Regions from separate parts of the Bacillus sp. CGMCC 1.60114 genome, predicted to be linked through region 1. Evidence: riboswitches for the same ligand, from Rfam matches in the RefSeq annotation. Region 1 holds a riboswitch; the other holds the start of a gene.
What was found. A riboswitch is a leader RNA that binds a small molecule or an ion and turns the genes downstream of it on or off. The one in region 1 is predicted to bind thiamine pyrophosphate.
Positions count from the first base shown of each region.

Region 1 (8,432 bases):
CATTCCATTAGTCGTTGGAATTTTGCATAGCTTATTTGCACTAAAAGGATTGTCTAACTTATTACCGTTTGAAATTTTGATTCCATTGTTAATGAGCATTGGAGTATATAGTGTGATTTATATTGGATATTATTTCTTAACAGTTCGTTCTTATTTTAAGATTGTGAGCGGGGAGTAGTAGAAAAAGAGGCTGCCCCAAAAGGTCATTGAATAATGACCTTTTGGAGACAGCTTCTTTTGTTAGCTGCTTTATTCGGACCTTATGTCTAATTCTTCACTAAAATTGCCATATAAGCCATTGTTGTAAGTTCATTTGCATTCAGTAAATCGAATATCCTTTTTAGATAAACATTGTTATGTTCAACTGTTTTTGCGAAAGATTGGATGAGTTTGATCACTAAATCTGTCGTTAATTCTTTATGAAAGCCTGCCATGCCGATTAAATGAAGTTTTATCATTGAATAGTGAATGACTAACATAACATAATCATTGAAAAGCGTTTTGTGTCCAAGCGGGAACAAGTTTTTAAATACATAATTGACTAGGTAGTTTTCTAAAATGTACTCATGTTCTGTCATAAATGGTTCGTAAAATTCTTCATAGGCTTTTTTATAATACGCTGTAACCTCTTCAACAGTTGCTTCTTCTGTATATTGAATACCTTCTAACATCTCTTTTAAACAATCAAGGTATCGTTGATTTGTGATAGATTGGCTAACACGATAATCTACTAATTCTTTACACAATTTCATTTGCAACGCTAACTGAGTAGGTATTTTATCAAGCTGCTCTTTCATTCCTTGATTAGACATCCCATTCGTGAACTGAGCAATGGCATTTGGAATTCCATGAACATCACCTTGATCAATTTGTTTCTGTACCTTTTGATAGAACATTCCTAAAATGATAAGACGCTCCGCTAGAGTATAAGATCGGTCTTGTATAACCTGAATGGAAAAAATACGTAATTCCCAAAAGTGTTTTTGTGGTTTATTAGCGATTTGCAGGGCATCTGTTTTTACATGTTTTCCAATGAATCCACGAGTACTAGCCGGTTCTTCAATCTCATCAAACTCAATTCCATTTGGATTCAAAAGGGCTAAACGTGCGGCTTCAGGACATGACATAGTCGCTGATTTCTCAATTACACCGTTAATACTATTAATAGAGCGAGGATAGACGGTACAAGTATTAGATAAATACTCTTCTCCTAAATTTAATTGAACCTTGCAAAGATTCTCTTCAGATAGGAAGGAACATCTTCCTCCCTTCTCCATTTTAATTTTAGCGTAAGACGTAGAAGAGGAGTTTGAACGTTGTCTTGTTACATTCTTCTTGAAAAGTGGCTTTAATTCTAAATCACGAGACTTTTGATATTTTTTGTAAATATCTTCATCAACATCCACTCTCCATCCAATGCAACAAGAATCTTCACACTCTGATCCTATACAAGAGAACTGTTGCATATAGTGCGGAACAAGCAGCGGTCTATTTTTTGCGTTATTAAGTGTCATAGTACTTGTCTCCTTAGTTATACAATAAAGTGAAACTTCCATCAGTGGGGGGGTTCTTCATCCCCCACTGATGGAAAGCTCTTACCAATTGGGCTCTTACGGGCAGTTATCTCCCACCTATCTTCTTTGTTTTCTCAGAACCTTGAGGTGGGAGTCTTACTGCCCGTTAGTGCGGGATAAACTATTAATTATAGATTAATTGTATATTAAGAAATAGAGATTATCAATGTTGCTCTTTTTTGTCCCGCTATTCGCGAGCGGTAAGATCCCAATCTCAAGATTGAGAGAGAATCGAAGAAGGTAGGTGGGGGAAGAAAACCCCTGCTGATAGAAGTTTCACCTTATTTATATGTAAAAAACGAGGCTGTCCCAAAAGTGACACTTTTGAAACAGCCTCGTTTTTGCTAATTATGGTTGTATCGTATTATTTATCTGTTGCTACAGAAGCGATGTATGGTAAGTTGCGATATTTTTCAGCGCAGTCAATGCCGTAACCGACGATGAATTCATCTGGAATAACAAAGCCAACATATTCAGCTGTTAAATCAACTTTACGGCGTTCTGGTTTATCAAGAAGCGTACAGAATTTTAACGATTTTGGTTTATGCATTAAGAAGTGGTCTTTTAAAAAGTGAAGTGTTAAACCAGAATCAATAATGTCTTCTACGACAATTACATTTTTACCTGTAATATTTACATCGATGTCTTTTAATAATTTCACTTTTCCAGTTGTTGTTGTTTGGTTTCCATAGCTAGATGCAGAAATAAAGTCGATTGTTACATCGTTTTTTATGTGACGAATTAAATCCGCTGCAAAGACGAAAGAACCTTTTAATACAGCAATAACAAAAATTTCTTCTCCTTCAAAATCACGTTCGATTTGCATAGCAAGCTCTTTTACTTTTTCTTGCAGCTGTTCTTGTGAGAGTAAAGTATCTTTAATTTGAATATCCATCAAAATCCTCCTACATTGTAAAACTTATGAACAGTTTGACTGTAAAGGATTGACGTGAAAAAGTCAAAAAAGAGAGGGGGATTTATTTTAAATAGAAGGAATAAGAAATTATAGTAGATTGAAATAGTAGATACATTATGCGAAGACTTGTAGATGAAGGAACACCCAGAATAAAAACTCTCTTGTCATAAACAAGAGAGTTTCCTAGTTTATTAGTTTATTTCACCTATCCAAACACCATTGTCTTGGAATGAATGCCATTTTCCATTAATGGAGTGTTTGCCCGTTACCATTTTTCCATCTTGCTCTAAATAATACCAAGCGTCATTCCAATGTAACCAGCCTGTATGCACTATGCCATCTTTATTTGCAAAGAGCCACTCTTTTGCATATTGTCCCCATTGATTTATAAGCAGAACGCCATTTTCGTCAAAGAAATAACGGTTACCATCAATAGAATATGTACTATCTACCATTCGTCCCTCATCTAAATAGTACCATTTCCCGTTTTCTTGTAACCATCCATTTTTAGCTGCGCCATTCTTATCGAAATAGTACCATGACTTTTCTACTTTCACCCAACCAGTAGCCATTTGCCCGTCTTTATGAAAGTAATAAGTTTTACCATCAATAGTGTGTAATCCAACTGTCATTCTTCCTTTATCAGAGGAGTCTAAATAGTACCACTTTCCATTTTCTTGTAACCAACCAGTTTTAGCTGCACCATTTTCACCAAAGTAATACCAAATGTTTCCGTCCGGGTTAAGGATCCACCCTTTTGCCATTTTCCCATTATTATAAAAGTAGTAAGTGTTATCGTCTTCGTCTACAACAGCCATGCCCGCTGCCATGGCGTTACCAAGAAAATCAGGGAATAGATACCATGCATCTCCATCTTTAAGCCAACCCTTTTTCTTCACACCGTTTTGATCATAGTAATACCACTGATTATTCTCTTGTACCCAACCAGTTTTTTTCACAACTTGCATTTCTTTTGGCGCATTATTTTTCACGCCTACATTTTCTTCTGCTTTAGCAATTGTTGGAACGATTAACATTGTAGATAGTAAAACTGGTAAAATAGCTTTCTTCATTTCTCTCATCCCCTATTTATTTGATTATTACGAAAATTAATTTAGAATTAATTTCCACATCAGTTATACTATTACAATGCAAATGTATTTTCAATAGTTTTTGTAATGAAAATGAAATATTTTTTTAAATATTGTAACATTAAATGATTTATTGTAATAAATAATCCATTTTATTACAGAATATTAAAGTAAAATGGAGGTAAGGTTTATCCCGCTATTTTTGGGCAGTAAGACCTCCATCTCAAGATTTAGAGAAAAGCAAGAAGGAAGATGGGGGATAACTGCTGGCATGTACCTGATTGGGCGGGCTTTCCATCAGTGTGGGGATTACTGATGGAAGTTTCACTTTATTAGTCTCTGGCTTTTTACCTAAAAGTAATACGTATTTCATTTAGAATCACCCTAAACAATTGTTAGTTTGATAGTGATATGATGGTGTCCTTTAGCTAAGTAGGTATTAATACAATATATAAACGTTATATTTTAATTAATTATAAAACCTTACAAAATTGTAAGGTTTTTTGTAAGGTAAATCGATAGTTTGTAATGCCCTTTTTGTATACACTACGTATATGTAAGGCACACACATTTTAGGGAAATAAGGCAGTCACTAAAACAGAAAGGAGTAGGGGAATGGAGAGGCACTCGGCGGCTCTTTCTTTATTATTAGAGAATGATATGATTATGTTAGCTAATAATGAAGGTTATAAAACTGTAGTTGATCGGCAAGAAGTATGGGTAGATTCACATAATAAAATTGTGTGGTACAAGTGGAATGAGTGCTATAAAGAGAATATAAAGCAGCACATAGGGTATGATATGCATAGAGTTGTTTTATGGAATGAGATGAAATCTTGGATTCATAAACATAACGGTAAAAATGAACGAGAGAGCAGCCGAGAGATAAATGCACTCCATTTTCAAACTCCTGAAATTGTAAGACACACAGATTCACATTAAGAAAGTAACTTGGAAAACTAGGGCACAGAAAAAGAGCAGGCCGCTTATAGAAGCAATCTGCTCTTTTTCTATTACCCTGCATGAACGAGTAGTAAGTCTTCCTCAAGATTCTATGAAGTTAAAGAAGATAGGTGGGGAATGAAGAAAGCCCCACTGATGGAAGTTTCACTTTATCAAGCGCGCTGTGCAATGAGGCGCGGTGTGGTTGTAAATAAAATAACAAGTAGAACCGCACATAATATGAAAGAACCAATCATTGTGCTGCCGTTTATAATGAAGGAATATAAAACGGCTGATTGTCCTTTTGGTGCATATTGACCAAAGAAAACAACGCCGGCAATAAAGTGCCAGAAGTAACGAGCTAGGCTGCCAACAAGTGTAGCGATAATGATATACATGATTGCTTTTGTTTTTTGTCTATTGGTAAGTGCTTGTTGGATTGGTGTATGAAATAATCCAGCAAAACCGATAAAAGCAAATGCAATGAAGTATTCAATAAACGCTTGTACAGGCGTTAAAATGTATGCATCTCCTACGACAATTTGTAGTAATCCCCAAACGAGACCACTTAAGAAACTAGCTTTAAATCCCCAGCGGTAAGCGACAATAAAAATTGGAATCATAGCAAATGAGATAGAACCGCTTGTTGGAAGTTTAATAGATAGCGGTAAAATGTCGATGATTAATGCAAGTGCGGCAAGAATCGCGGCCTCTATCATGGCTTGTAAATTTGTGTTGCGCATTTATATTTCCCCCTACATCCAAGTTATAAAAAAGAATCATTATCATAGGGGACATGAGATATACAAATTATAAATAACTATTTATGTATATACGTTTGCACAATTCCTGCGCTAGCATTAACTAACAGGTTCAAAGGGTCGGAACGATGTGTTCCCTCTCAGCGACGCGGCTCCCCCTGTGACAACGAGATTCTTAGATTATTAATAGTATTGTAAACGAAAATGGATAAGAATGACAAATATATTTTAGCATAGCTATGTTATATAAGATAAAAATGATAACACCGTACAAAATAGTGAAAAATTCACATAATATTGTATAGTCTTTCCTATAAAATTCATGTTATAATTGATATTGATAATAATTATCGTTATCGTCTGAGGGGGAGAAATTATGAACTTAGTTGATATGAATATAGATGAAAAAGTACGTGTGAAAGATTTACAATCTCTTGATAAATTATTAAAACGTCGTTTAGCTTCATTTGGATTTGCTGAAGGATGCGAACTTTGTGTAAAACAAAAGGCAATGTTTAATGGTCCGTGTACATTAGAATGCCGCGGACAATTAATCTCTATTCGCCATTGTGATGCGAAAATGATAAAGGTGGAATTAGCGTGAGTAAGGTTGCTTTACTAGGGAACCCAAATACGGGGAAAACATCATTATTTAATGCGCTAACTGGTTCTTATGAATATGTAGGGAACTGGAGCGGAGTAACTGTAGAAAAAAAGATTGGTAAGTTAAAAGATAAGAAGGGAACTTTAATAGACTTACCAGGTGTATATAATTTAAACCCTGTGTCACGTGATGAAGGGGTTGTTACACAATTTCTATTAACAGAAGAATTTCATCATATGTTAAACATTGTAGACTCTTCTCAATTCGAACGTAATATGCATTTAACTTTGCAATTATTAGAATTTGGTAAGCCGCTCTCAATTGGTTTAAACATGATAGATGTTGCCAGGCAGCGTGGAATTCTCATTGATGTGAAGAAACTAGCTGAAATGCTAGGTGTAACAGTTATACCGGTTATTGCGAGGAGCGGAAAAGGCTGTGAGGAATTATTAGCTTCTCTTCATGAAAGTGATAACAGAGAACAGAAGCCATTTATTCTTTCTTATGGTAAAAAGGTAGATACAGGAATCCAGCAAGTTATGGATAAATTGCAACAAGCGAATTATGAGCATCCAAGATGGCTTGCACTTCAATTTTTAAGTAATAATGAAGTAGTAGACCAAGAATTAAATCAATTGCCTATTTATCAGGAACTTGTAGCGATTCGCTCTGCAGTAGAAGCGGAACTAGACGTAACGCTGGAACAGCATATGTACGGAGCACGTGCAGCGTATATTGAAAAGTTGAAAACAAGTGTCATTCGTCATGAGAAAGAAGGAAGCATTCCTTTTTCTGAACGAATTGATAAATTAATTACGCATAAAATCTGGGGACTTCCGATCTTTTTAGGGATCATGTATTTCATTTTTCAGGTGACGTTTTCGTGGATTGGAACACCTTTATCTGATCAGCTTGATGCATTTATCGGCGGACCGTTCACAGATTGGGTAACAACAGCTCTAACTAATATGGGAGCATCTGAATTCATTCGAGCGCTCATTACAGATGGAGTAATTGCCGGTGTCGGTGCGGTAATCGTATTTGTTCCACAAATTTTTGTATTGTTCTTCTTTATTTCATTATTAGAAGACTCTGGATATATGGCGCGTATTGCCGTTGTAATGGATCGTATTATGGAGTTTTTTGGACTAAATGGAAAAGCGTTTATTCCAATGATCATCGGGTTTGGTTGTAACGTACCAGGCATTATGGCCACAAGAACGATTGAACAGGAGAAAGAGAGACTGCTTACGATTTTAGTAACACCATTTATGTCATGTTCAGCACGTCTACCTGTATATGCATTATTTGCTGGGGTCTTTTTCCCGCATAGTCAAGCGATTGTTGTGTTCTCTTTATATGTCATTGGTATTGTCCTTGCGCTATTGGTTACAAAGATTATGTCTATTACGGTTTTAAAAGAAGAGAAATCTATTTTTGTAATTGAACTTCCGCCTTATCGCGTGCCGCAAGCAAAAACGTTATGGCGCAGTACGTGGGAAAAAGGAAAAGGATTTGTGCGTAAAGCAGGTACATTTATCTTTGGTGGTTCTGTTGTTATTTGGTTATTAAACTACGCTGGCCCATCGGGATTTGGTGTAAAGATGGGAGATAGTTTCCTAGCGATGATTGGTGGCGTCGTGGCTCCAATTCTAGCACCACTTGGCTTTGGAACATGGCAAGCAGCTGCATCACTAATAACAGGATTTTTAGCAAAAGAAGTTGTTGTTTCCGCAATGGCGATTATTTATGCTGTGAATGAAGATGCATTAGGGAACATAATCGGTACTCATTTTACAGCATTATCAGCATATGCATTTATGTTCTTTATCTTATTATATGTACCATGTTTAGCAACAGTTGGGGTCATTCGCCGTGAAACAGGATCTGTTAAGTGGACTATTTTCTCTGTTGTTTATCCGCTTGTTGTTGCGTATGTACTAACACTAATTGTATACCAAGTTGGATCTATGATGGGATTCTAGAAGGAGATGTATCATAATGATAGTCAATATTTTAATTGGAGCTGTCGTTTTTGGATATGCTGGATATACGTTAATTAACTTTGTAAAGAGAAGTAAAAAAGGGAAATGTGCAGCGTGTTCTCTTAATAAATCATGTGAGTCCAACGTTTGTAGCCCTGATATGAAGCAGGCAGTGAATAAGTAGTACAGAGATTCTTAGATAATATATAGAAACGCATGGAGAAATGATCCATGCGTTTTTTTATGTTTTTTAGTAGTTTAATATTATATTATCCCTGTAAAACTAAATCAGCAATTTTTGTAGGGAATTCTGTATTTACATAAAATTCTTCTGCTTTCCAATACCTATTTTGAAACTTAGAAATGTTTTGTTGCGTATGTTCACTTTCACGAAGAAATCTCTTATTTCGCGGGCAGTCTAAATACACTACATAATCATAGAAGTTTCTCCACTCTTTACGTTGAAGAAAAACACCTTCTATTACGATTACACAAGTATTAGGAAGTTTCATATTCTTCATACTCTGTGTATCGGATTCGTTATCATAAAAGGGTAGAA
Region 1 covers NZ_JBHTHG010000108.1:60,584-69,015, forward strand. The annotation lists gene ACFQZ1_RS16660 (ABC transporter permease) at 1-178, shown strand, start outside; gene fliB (flagellin lysine-N-methylase) at 267-1,514, opposite strand; gene hpt (hypoxanthine phosphoribosyltransferase) at 1,939-2,469, opposite strand; gene ACFQZ1_RS16675 (nucleoside triphosphate hydrolase) at 2,682-3,563, opposite strand; gene ACFQZ1_RS16680 (hypothetical protein) at 4,197-4,523, shown strand; gene thiT (energy-coupled thiamine transporter ThiT) at 4,697-5,266, opposite strand; TPP riboswitch at 5,352-5,453, opposite strand; gene ACFQZ1_RS16690 (FeoA family protein) at 5,661-5,888, shown strand; gene feoB (ferrous iron transport protein B) at 5,885-7,873, shown strand; gene ACFQZ1_RS16700 (FeoB-associated Cys-rich membrane protein) at 7,890-8,057, shown strand; gene ACFQZ1_RS16705 (kinase) at 8,143-8,432, opposite strand, start outside.

Region 2 (8,432 bases), on a different contig from region 1:
GTAAGCGGCGCTTTGCTGCCACTGCTTTCGGTAAATTATTTTGTACATCTTCCTCACAATATAACTGTTGGCGCTGCAAATTACTCCAATCAATGTAATCGCGATCAACAATCGTCACTTTGCCAACTCCAGCGCGAACAAGCATCTCTGCATTTGCACTACCAAGCGCTCCTGCACCGATAATGAATACATGTTTTTCTCTTATTTTTTGCTGTCCTTCTTCTCCAATTGGAGAAAACAACACTTGACGGGAATATCGACTATTCAAGAATACTCATTCCTTCTAACGGGCTACTTGCAGTTGCACAGCGCTTACGTGCAATACGTCCTGCTTCAAAACCTAATCGACCTGCATGAATACCAAGTTTCATTGCTTCTGCCATTTTCACAGGATCCTTCGCTCCAGAAACAGCTGTATTCAATAAAACACCATCTGCGCCTAATTCCATCGCAAACGCTGCGTCAGCTGGACTACCGATACCAGCATCAACAATAACTGGAACAGTTGCTTGCTCAATAATAAAGCTTAAATTTAACGGATTTACAATACCAAGACCAGAACCGATTGGTGATGCACCTGGCATAATTGCATGAACACCTAATTCTTGTAATTTACGTGCTAACACAACATCATCAGACGTATACGGCAGAACAATAAACCCTTCTTTTAATAACATTTCGGATGCTTTTAACGTTTCGACTGGATCTGGCAATAACGTTTTATCATCACCGATTACTTCTACTTTAATCATGTCACATAATCCTGATGCTTTTGCTAGTTTCGCAATGCGCACTGCTTCTTCTGCTGTTTTTGCCCCTGCTGTATTTGGAAGAAGTGTATACTTTGTTACATCAATTTTTTCTAGTAAATTCGGTTGCTCTGCATCAAAAATATCCATACGACGCACAGCAAATGTTAAAATTTCTGCTTCTGATACTTCAATTGCTTTTTTCTGTACATCAAAATCAGAAAATTTCCCTGTTCCTAATAACAGTCTAGAATGAAAAGTAAATGGTCCAATCTTTAACATAATCAACCGCCTCCTACGAATGTTACAATTTCAATTTGATCTCCATCAAAAACAGATGTATCTTGATGATCATCCTTTTGTAAAATGTCTTGATTGCGTTCTACAACAACAATTTTCATCTCTAACCCTAAATGAGCAAGCAAATCAGCTACCGTTTTAACTTCACTTGGCACCTCTACTTGCCTACCGTTAATTTTTAAGTTCAATCTTTCATCCCCTTACTAAATAGATTGTGAAAGCAATGAATCTAGTAAACGATTATCTTGCTTTCCGTCTATAAGATCAGCCATATATTGACCCGAAACTGGACTTAATAAAATTCCATTTCGATAATGGCCAGTACAAGCATATAAACCCGTAATTTCTTCATGCATACCGATATACGGCATACTATGATTTGATTGTGGACGTAATCCTGCCCATGCACTTTCCCATTCTGCTTCTTTTAATGCTGGAAGGATACTATAAGCACGCTCTAATATAGAAGTAATACTTTCTGGACGTACGGCTTTGTTATATGTATGAGGTTTCATTGTTGCCCCAATGACATAACGTCCACCGCGTTTTGGTGCAATATAAAATCGCTCCTGAAAAATAGGGGCTTGTAGTAGCGGCTTACGACTGCGCACCGCAACAACCTCACCTTTAACAGGGTATGTCCCCCACTCACTATGAAAATATCCTAGTAATTTTGTACTCCATGAACCTCCAGCAATTACTACTTTTTCACATGAGATTGTTCCTTCTGTTGTAAATAATCCTGTTACTTGATTATCCTTAATTTGAATATCAAACACTTCAGTTTCTTCATATATATCCGTTCCAGATATCGCAGCAGAGTGGGCAAATGCTTTTGTCAGCTCAGGTGCGATTACATGGCCATCTTTTGGATGATATACCGCTCCAATAATAGAAGAGGATAAACATGGTTCCTTTTCGCGCAGCTCTTCACCTGAAATAAAATGTGACTCCTCTCCTGTCTCCTGCTGCCATTTCATAATATGAAGAAGCCGTGCGCACTCTTCTTCATTTTGAGCAATGCGATAAATTCCTTTTTCTTCATAGCCTATATCAATTCCGGTTTTCTCACGTAATACACTTGCAAGCTGTGGAAACATCGCGCGGCTTTGCCTACCTAATTCAAACAGCGGATCGTATTCATCCCATTCTGCCTGTACACCTAGTAACCCGGCGGCTGCTTTAGAAGCTTCAGAAGCAATCTTTTGTTTTTCAATGATGGCAACTTTATAACCTCTTTCAGCAAGAAAATGTGCAACTGAACTTCCGATTACACCGCCTCCAACGATGGCAACATCATATATTTTTTTCATGATTTCTCGCCCACTTTCGTATCATTTCCTTATATAACTTCGCTTGCTCATTCGGTTTTACTGCACTTAAAATTCCGGACATAATTGCAATACCAGTGGCCCCGGTGCCAAGTACTTCTGCAGTATTATCAGGAGTAATCCCTCCAATAGCAGTAATCGGGATTGTTAAATGTTTTGCTATTTCTGTAATTTCTTCTAATCCTCTTGGCGGGACCCCTTTTTTGGAGTTTGTTTGAAACAAATGTCCATACATAAGAGAATCCGCACCGCTTTTAAAAGCAGCAATAGCTTCTTCAAGTGAATGAACAGAATAACCAACATGTAAATAAGAAAACTTTTCTTTTACAAATCTTATATCAGCGCTGCGATAGCCAAGCTGTACACGTCTAATATTTAATAAAATTGCAATATCAATTCGATCATTGATTACAAGCTTAGAAGGAGGAAAACCCTTATTTAAGAGCTTTTCCACACCTTCATACAACTCCTTCGTACTTTTCTCCCGCTCACGAATGTGCAAATAATCTATTTCACTTTCAATATCAGTTGCTATATTTGCTAGCTCTTCAAATGACATACGACCATTTGATATGACGTGAAGCTCATCTTTCATATACATTCGCCTACTTTAAAATGTTTTCAAACAACTCGTTTGCCGGAACAATTTCTTTTGCCATTCCTTTTTCTTTCAACCACTTATTTTGTTTTTCCCATGAATCTGCTGTATCTGATAAGAATGGTTCATCTTTTGTTTCCATTTTATCCAATAAAATTTTCATACTTTCTTTTTCAACTTCTGGAATCAGCGGGAAATTTTCTTTTTCTTGATGGTTTAATAAAATGTTTAATGCTTCATCTGGATTTTTCTTCGTAAACTCATAACCTTTATTCGCCCCGCGTAAAAAGGCTTGCAATGTCGCCTTATCTTTCTTCAATGTTTTATCGCCTGTTACAAATACAAGTTCATGATAATTTGGTACACCGTAATCTGCTGGATTGAAATATGCTGGTTCATAACCTTCATGACGCATTACTGGTACTTCATGATTAATATATGCGCCTGTAACAGCATCTACTTTTTTCGTAGTAAGGGCCGGTACTAAATCAAAGCCAACATCAACTACTTTTACGTTATCTGGATTTCCACCATCTTCTTTAATCATCGTTTTTAAATACTCTTCACTTAACGGTGTTCCTGAATACCCAACCGTTTTTCCTTCTAAATCTTTTGGCGAAGAAATGCCAGCTGATTTTAGCGACACAACATGATTTAAAGGTGAACGAACAACTGCCCCGATAGATTTCACCGGAATGTTTTCATTTGCTCTAGCAATAACCACATCCGGCTGATAGTATAATCCAACCGTTACTTTTCCTGCCGCAGCTAACGTTAATGGATCAGTTGGATTTGAAGGAAATTTAACATTTACCTTTATACCTTCTTCTTTAAAATAACCTTTTTCAATTGCCGCATAAATAAAGCTATGCACTGCATTTGGATACCAATCAAGCATTACGGTTACTTCTTTTTCACCTTTCTTCTTTTCTGATGCCGAGTTGCTAGAACACCCTGCAATCATCGCAATTAATAAAGTAAACACAAAAATGCGTTTTAATAATTTCATGAATGCTTCCTCCAACTAATAAACTTCTTCTCTAATATAGAAATGAATAATACAAAGAAAATAGCAAGTAATGACAATAAGACAATTGGTGCAAATACACCTGCACCATCCATTTGTGTCATCATTCGTTTACTAAAATAACCAAGTCCCGCTTGCGCCCCAAGCCATTCTCCCATTGCTGCCCCAATAACACTGAATGGCACAGCCACCTTCAAAGCAGAGAAAAAATATGGGAGTGCGGATGGCAATTTTAATTTTAAGAAAATGTCTTTTTTTGTTGCACCATATGTAATCAAAAGCTCTTCCCATTCCTTTTTCGTACTGCGGAGGCCATCATACGTATTCACCGCAATTGGGAAGAACGTAATAAGTACTGTGACAACAACCTTACTCCAAATAGAGTAGCCAAACCATAAAACAAATAACGGTGCCAAAGCTGTAATTGGAATTGTTTGTGAAGCAACTAATAATGGATAAAATGCTTTCTCAGCAAATGAGCTCATACTCATCATCATTGCTAAACTAACACCTAATACAACGGAAATGACAATACCGATAACTGTAACAGAAAGAGTTGCTGGTAAATGCACTGTAAGCAATATATCCCGCAAATCCCATATTTTTCGAACAATGGCACTTGGGGAGGGTAAAATGTACATTTCATCAAGAATCCTCGCTCCTACTTCCCAACCGATAAGAAAAATAGCAGTAACAATAAAAGCTGGAACATAGTCTACAATTCTTTTCATACAAGTACCTGCCGTTGTAACATCCCAATGAGCTCATCTTTTAACGCCAACATTTCCGGGCGATGCAAATCCATTCGAGATCGTTCTTGTCCAAGAGGTACAATCCGTTCTGTCAATGATGTAATGGGCTGCTCTGTTACGATAAAAATACGATTGGAAAGATAAAGCGCTTCCTCAACATCATGTGTAATAAATACAATCGTTTTTTGCCAATGCTTCCATTGTTCAAACAACCACTCCTGCAGAGATGCTTTCGTCAATGCATCGAGTGCACTAAATGGTTCATCTAATAGTAAAAGATCACCGCCCGTTAACAACGTACGAATAAAAGATACACGTTGACGCATTCCACCTGATAAATCTTTTGGCTGTTTATTTTCATACCCTTGCAGTCCAAACTGCTCCAATAATTTTTGTGCTTGCATTTGTGCTTCTTTTTTCTTCACACCTTGACATTCAAGAGGCAATGCTGCATTTTCGATAATCGTTCGCCATGGAAGTAACATATCTTTTTGTGGCATATATCCAACAGGGTGATTCGTTTCTCCTATTACATCAACAGTGCCCTCGTTTGCTTTCTCGAGCCCTGTAATGAGCCGAAACAATGTACTTTTCCCGCAGCCACTCGGACCAATAATACTAACGAATTCTCCTTGTTGTACTGCAGCATCAAGATTCGCTATAATCTGCTTCTCATCATAATGAAAGGAAACATTATGAAATTGTAGTATGTTCTTGCTCCTCAAAACCCCACATCTCCTTACGATATGCCATATCCCAGAATAAATATTCAAAACGACTGGAATATAAGAAGATTTCTTCTAAACGATTTAATTCTTCTTCTGTTTTCCCAATTGTAATTTCATTAAATAGATCAATTAACCATACACAAAGATTTCCGTATTCTTCAGAGCTATACCCTTGAATCCATTCACCAAAAAATTCGTGGTCGCGTGCTCCTGGAATATCATTTAAACGCTTTCCAATTTCCCAATAACTCCACATACACGGAAGCAACGCTGCAATTAACTCAGCAAGTGTACCGTTCTGTGATACGGACATCATATAGTTTGTATATGCTAGATTCATAGCAGATGGCTTTGCTAATTCCATTTCTTCAACAGAAATTCCTAAACGCTTTGCGTATTGTTTATGAATCGTCATTTCTCCATTTAAAATCCCATCGATTTGTTCAGCAAACTTCGCCATTACTTTTGGGTTTGTTGCTTTTACAACACCGATTGCATATAATTTTGCGTAATCTAACAAATACAAATAATCTTGAACAATATAATATTGAAATCTATCTTTCTCTAACGTTCCATCTCCCATACCCGTTACAAATGGATGATTATGGCTCTTCTCCCAAATAGGTTGTACCTTTTCAAATAACCTTTCACAAAATGTCATCTATATTTCCCCTTCCTATATATTTCTCCAAATAAAAAACCACTTCTATATAAGAAGTGGCCACAGCAAACAAAAAAACTTCATTTGTTGTTTCCACTTCCCTACGCTAGTATCACCTAGATCAGGTTATAAGGGTTAAGGTTTCTACCTCTCTCAGCTTTCAAGCACCCCTAGTGGTGTTCTATTAAATTTTCAATAAAAAATCCCCGTTTCTATGCATAAAGAAACGGGGACGTTATTTACATCGTCCAAATTGCTTCCCTACGCTAGCATCATCTAGATCAGGTTCAAGGGTCAAAGACTACGGTCTTACTCTCAGCTAGCAACACTAGCTCCCCTAGCATTATATTCATTTAACATAGTCAGTATACCATCGCCATATCTCATGGGCAACTCTTTTAAGTTATAAAGTCAAATTTCCATATGTGTTAATTTTAATCCAAAAATGGTCAATTAAACCAAAATACGTCTTATGGGAAGCTTTTCCTCTTAAAACATCTCCTTAAAATATCAATATTTTGAGCGGAATACAGCATCATTCTCTATGTGTTTTGTAAATTTAGAAAAACGCAAATTTCTTTTATCTATTTTCATAATACTAATAAATCTGCTATCCTTTTATTATATGACTTTATAGCTAAAAAAATGTTCATATATTTTTTTTAGTATTACATTTCTATGCACACAAGACAAATTTAATATTGTTATATTATAATTAAGAGTATAACAAATTATTACATAAGGAGGTCTCTAGTTATATGAACATGAAAACCGCAGCAATAACAGCAGCTACTGTCGCAGTCGCTTCTATGCTCCCATCTATGACAGATTCCACTGTACAAACTGTAGCAGCAGAGCAAAAACCAAAAACAAAAATTGGTTATGTAAAAACGAATACATTACAAATGTATTCTAGTCCTAAAGCAACAGATTCTGTTATTGAAAACAGTGTACGTGATACTCCCGTTACAATTCTTGAAACAACAGACGAATGGTATAAAATTCAAACTCAAAATAAAACTGGCTATGTTAAAAAGGAAGCAATTTCTTTAACAAAACCAAGTAATGGTAAGCAACAATATATCGTTAATGCAGATGCATTAAACGTTCGCTCTGAACCAAATACACAATCTGAAATTATTGATGTATTACCAAATGGGAAATTTGTTACTGTTCAAGAAGAAGAAAATGGATGGTATAAAATTATACATAACGGGACAAATGGCTATGTAAAGAAAGAGTTTTTATCTAACGGAACTCAGCCACTAGTAAAAGGAGTTACTGTACAAGGCGGAAGCTCTTATTATGTTGCTACCCCAGCATTAAAAGTACGCAGCGGTGCTGGTACAAATACTGCTGTTATCGGCTCTTTAAAGAATGGAACACAGGTACAAGTCGTTGGACAGGTTGGCACATGGTATAAAATTCGATTCGGATCAGGATATGGCTATGTCGCACAACAATATATACTACAAGGACAACAGAAACAACAACAACAGCAACAAAAACAAGCTAAACCAGCTATTCCAGCTGTCTTTAAATATCCGGCTCAAGGAAAAATAAGCTCAGAATTTGACGTACGTTGGGGACAAATGCACTATGGCGTAGACATTGCATCAACAGGAAATGTTCCAATTCAAGCTGCTGCACCTGGCACTGTTGTTAAGTCTTATTATTCTACAAGCTATGGAAATGTTGTATTTGTTGCCCATTATATAAACGGGAATTTATATACAACTGTATATGCTCATATGAAAAATCGTGCGGTTAAAGTGGGCGATAAAGTAGCAACGGGTCAATTGCTCGGTTATATGGGAAATACAGGACATTCATATGGCCAACACTTACATTTTGAATTGCATAATGGAGAATGGAATTTTGAAAAAACAAATGCAGTAAATCCGCTTCCTTTCCTAGTTAGGTGATGGAAGATGACACGTAATATTCCATTAATTATTGAGTATTTAGCATTTTTCGGTTTAATTTGTTGTTTATTAATTTACAATACAAACATTGTATTTTTAAGCATCACTATTGCATTTGTTGCTTGTGAAGTGCTGATGGAAGTATTCAAAATTCGATTAAAACGACATATTTCACACATATATACTGCACTGTTCATTATAAGCTCCTTAATAACAAACATTATTTTTACTGGCCTACATGCCGCCGCAATTTTTCCGGTATTCTTTATGACTATTCTTCTTATTGTATCTCAATATATATATGTTCCAGAACATCGTAAACATCAATATCAAGAAACATAGAAAGAGGGAAAATGGTGCA
Region 2 covers NZ_JBHTHG010000119.1:4,760-13,191, reverse strand. The annotation lists gene ACFQZ1_RS25565 (thiazole biosynthesis adenylyltransferase ThiF) at 1-268, opposite strand, end outside; gene ACFQZ1_RS25560 (thiazole synthase) at 261-1,031, opposite strand; gene thiS (sulfur carrier protein ThiS) at 1,034-1,237, opposite strand; gene thiO (glycine oxidase ThiO) at 1,253-2,362, opposite strand; gene tenI (thiazole tautomerase TenI) at 2,346-2,975, opposite strand; gene ACFQZ1_RS25540 (ABC transporter substrate-binding protein) at 2,986-3,987, opposite strand; gene ACFQZ1_RS25535 (ABC transporter permease) at 3,984-4,736, opposite strand; gene ACFQZ1_RS25530 (ABC transporter ATP-binding protein) at 4,733-5,482, opposite strand; gene tenA (thiaminase II) at 5,451-6,146, opposite strand; TPP riboswitch at 6,228-6,328, opposite strand; TPP riboswitch at 6,388-6,495, opposite strand; gene ACFQZ1_RS25520 (SH3 domain-containing protein) at 6,905-8,071, shown strand; gene ACFQZ1_RS25515 (hypothetical protein) at 8,078-8,413, shown strand.
Region 2: linked by a shared signal. The riboswitch ahead of tenA (thiaminase II) and the one ahead of thiT (energy-coupled thiamine transporter ThiT) in region 1 are both predicted to bind thiamine pyrophosphate.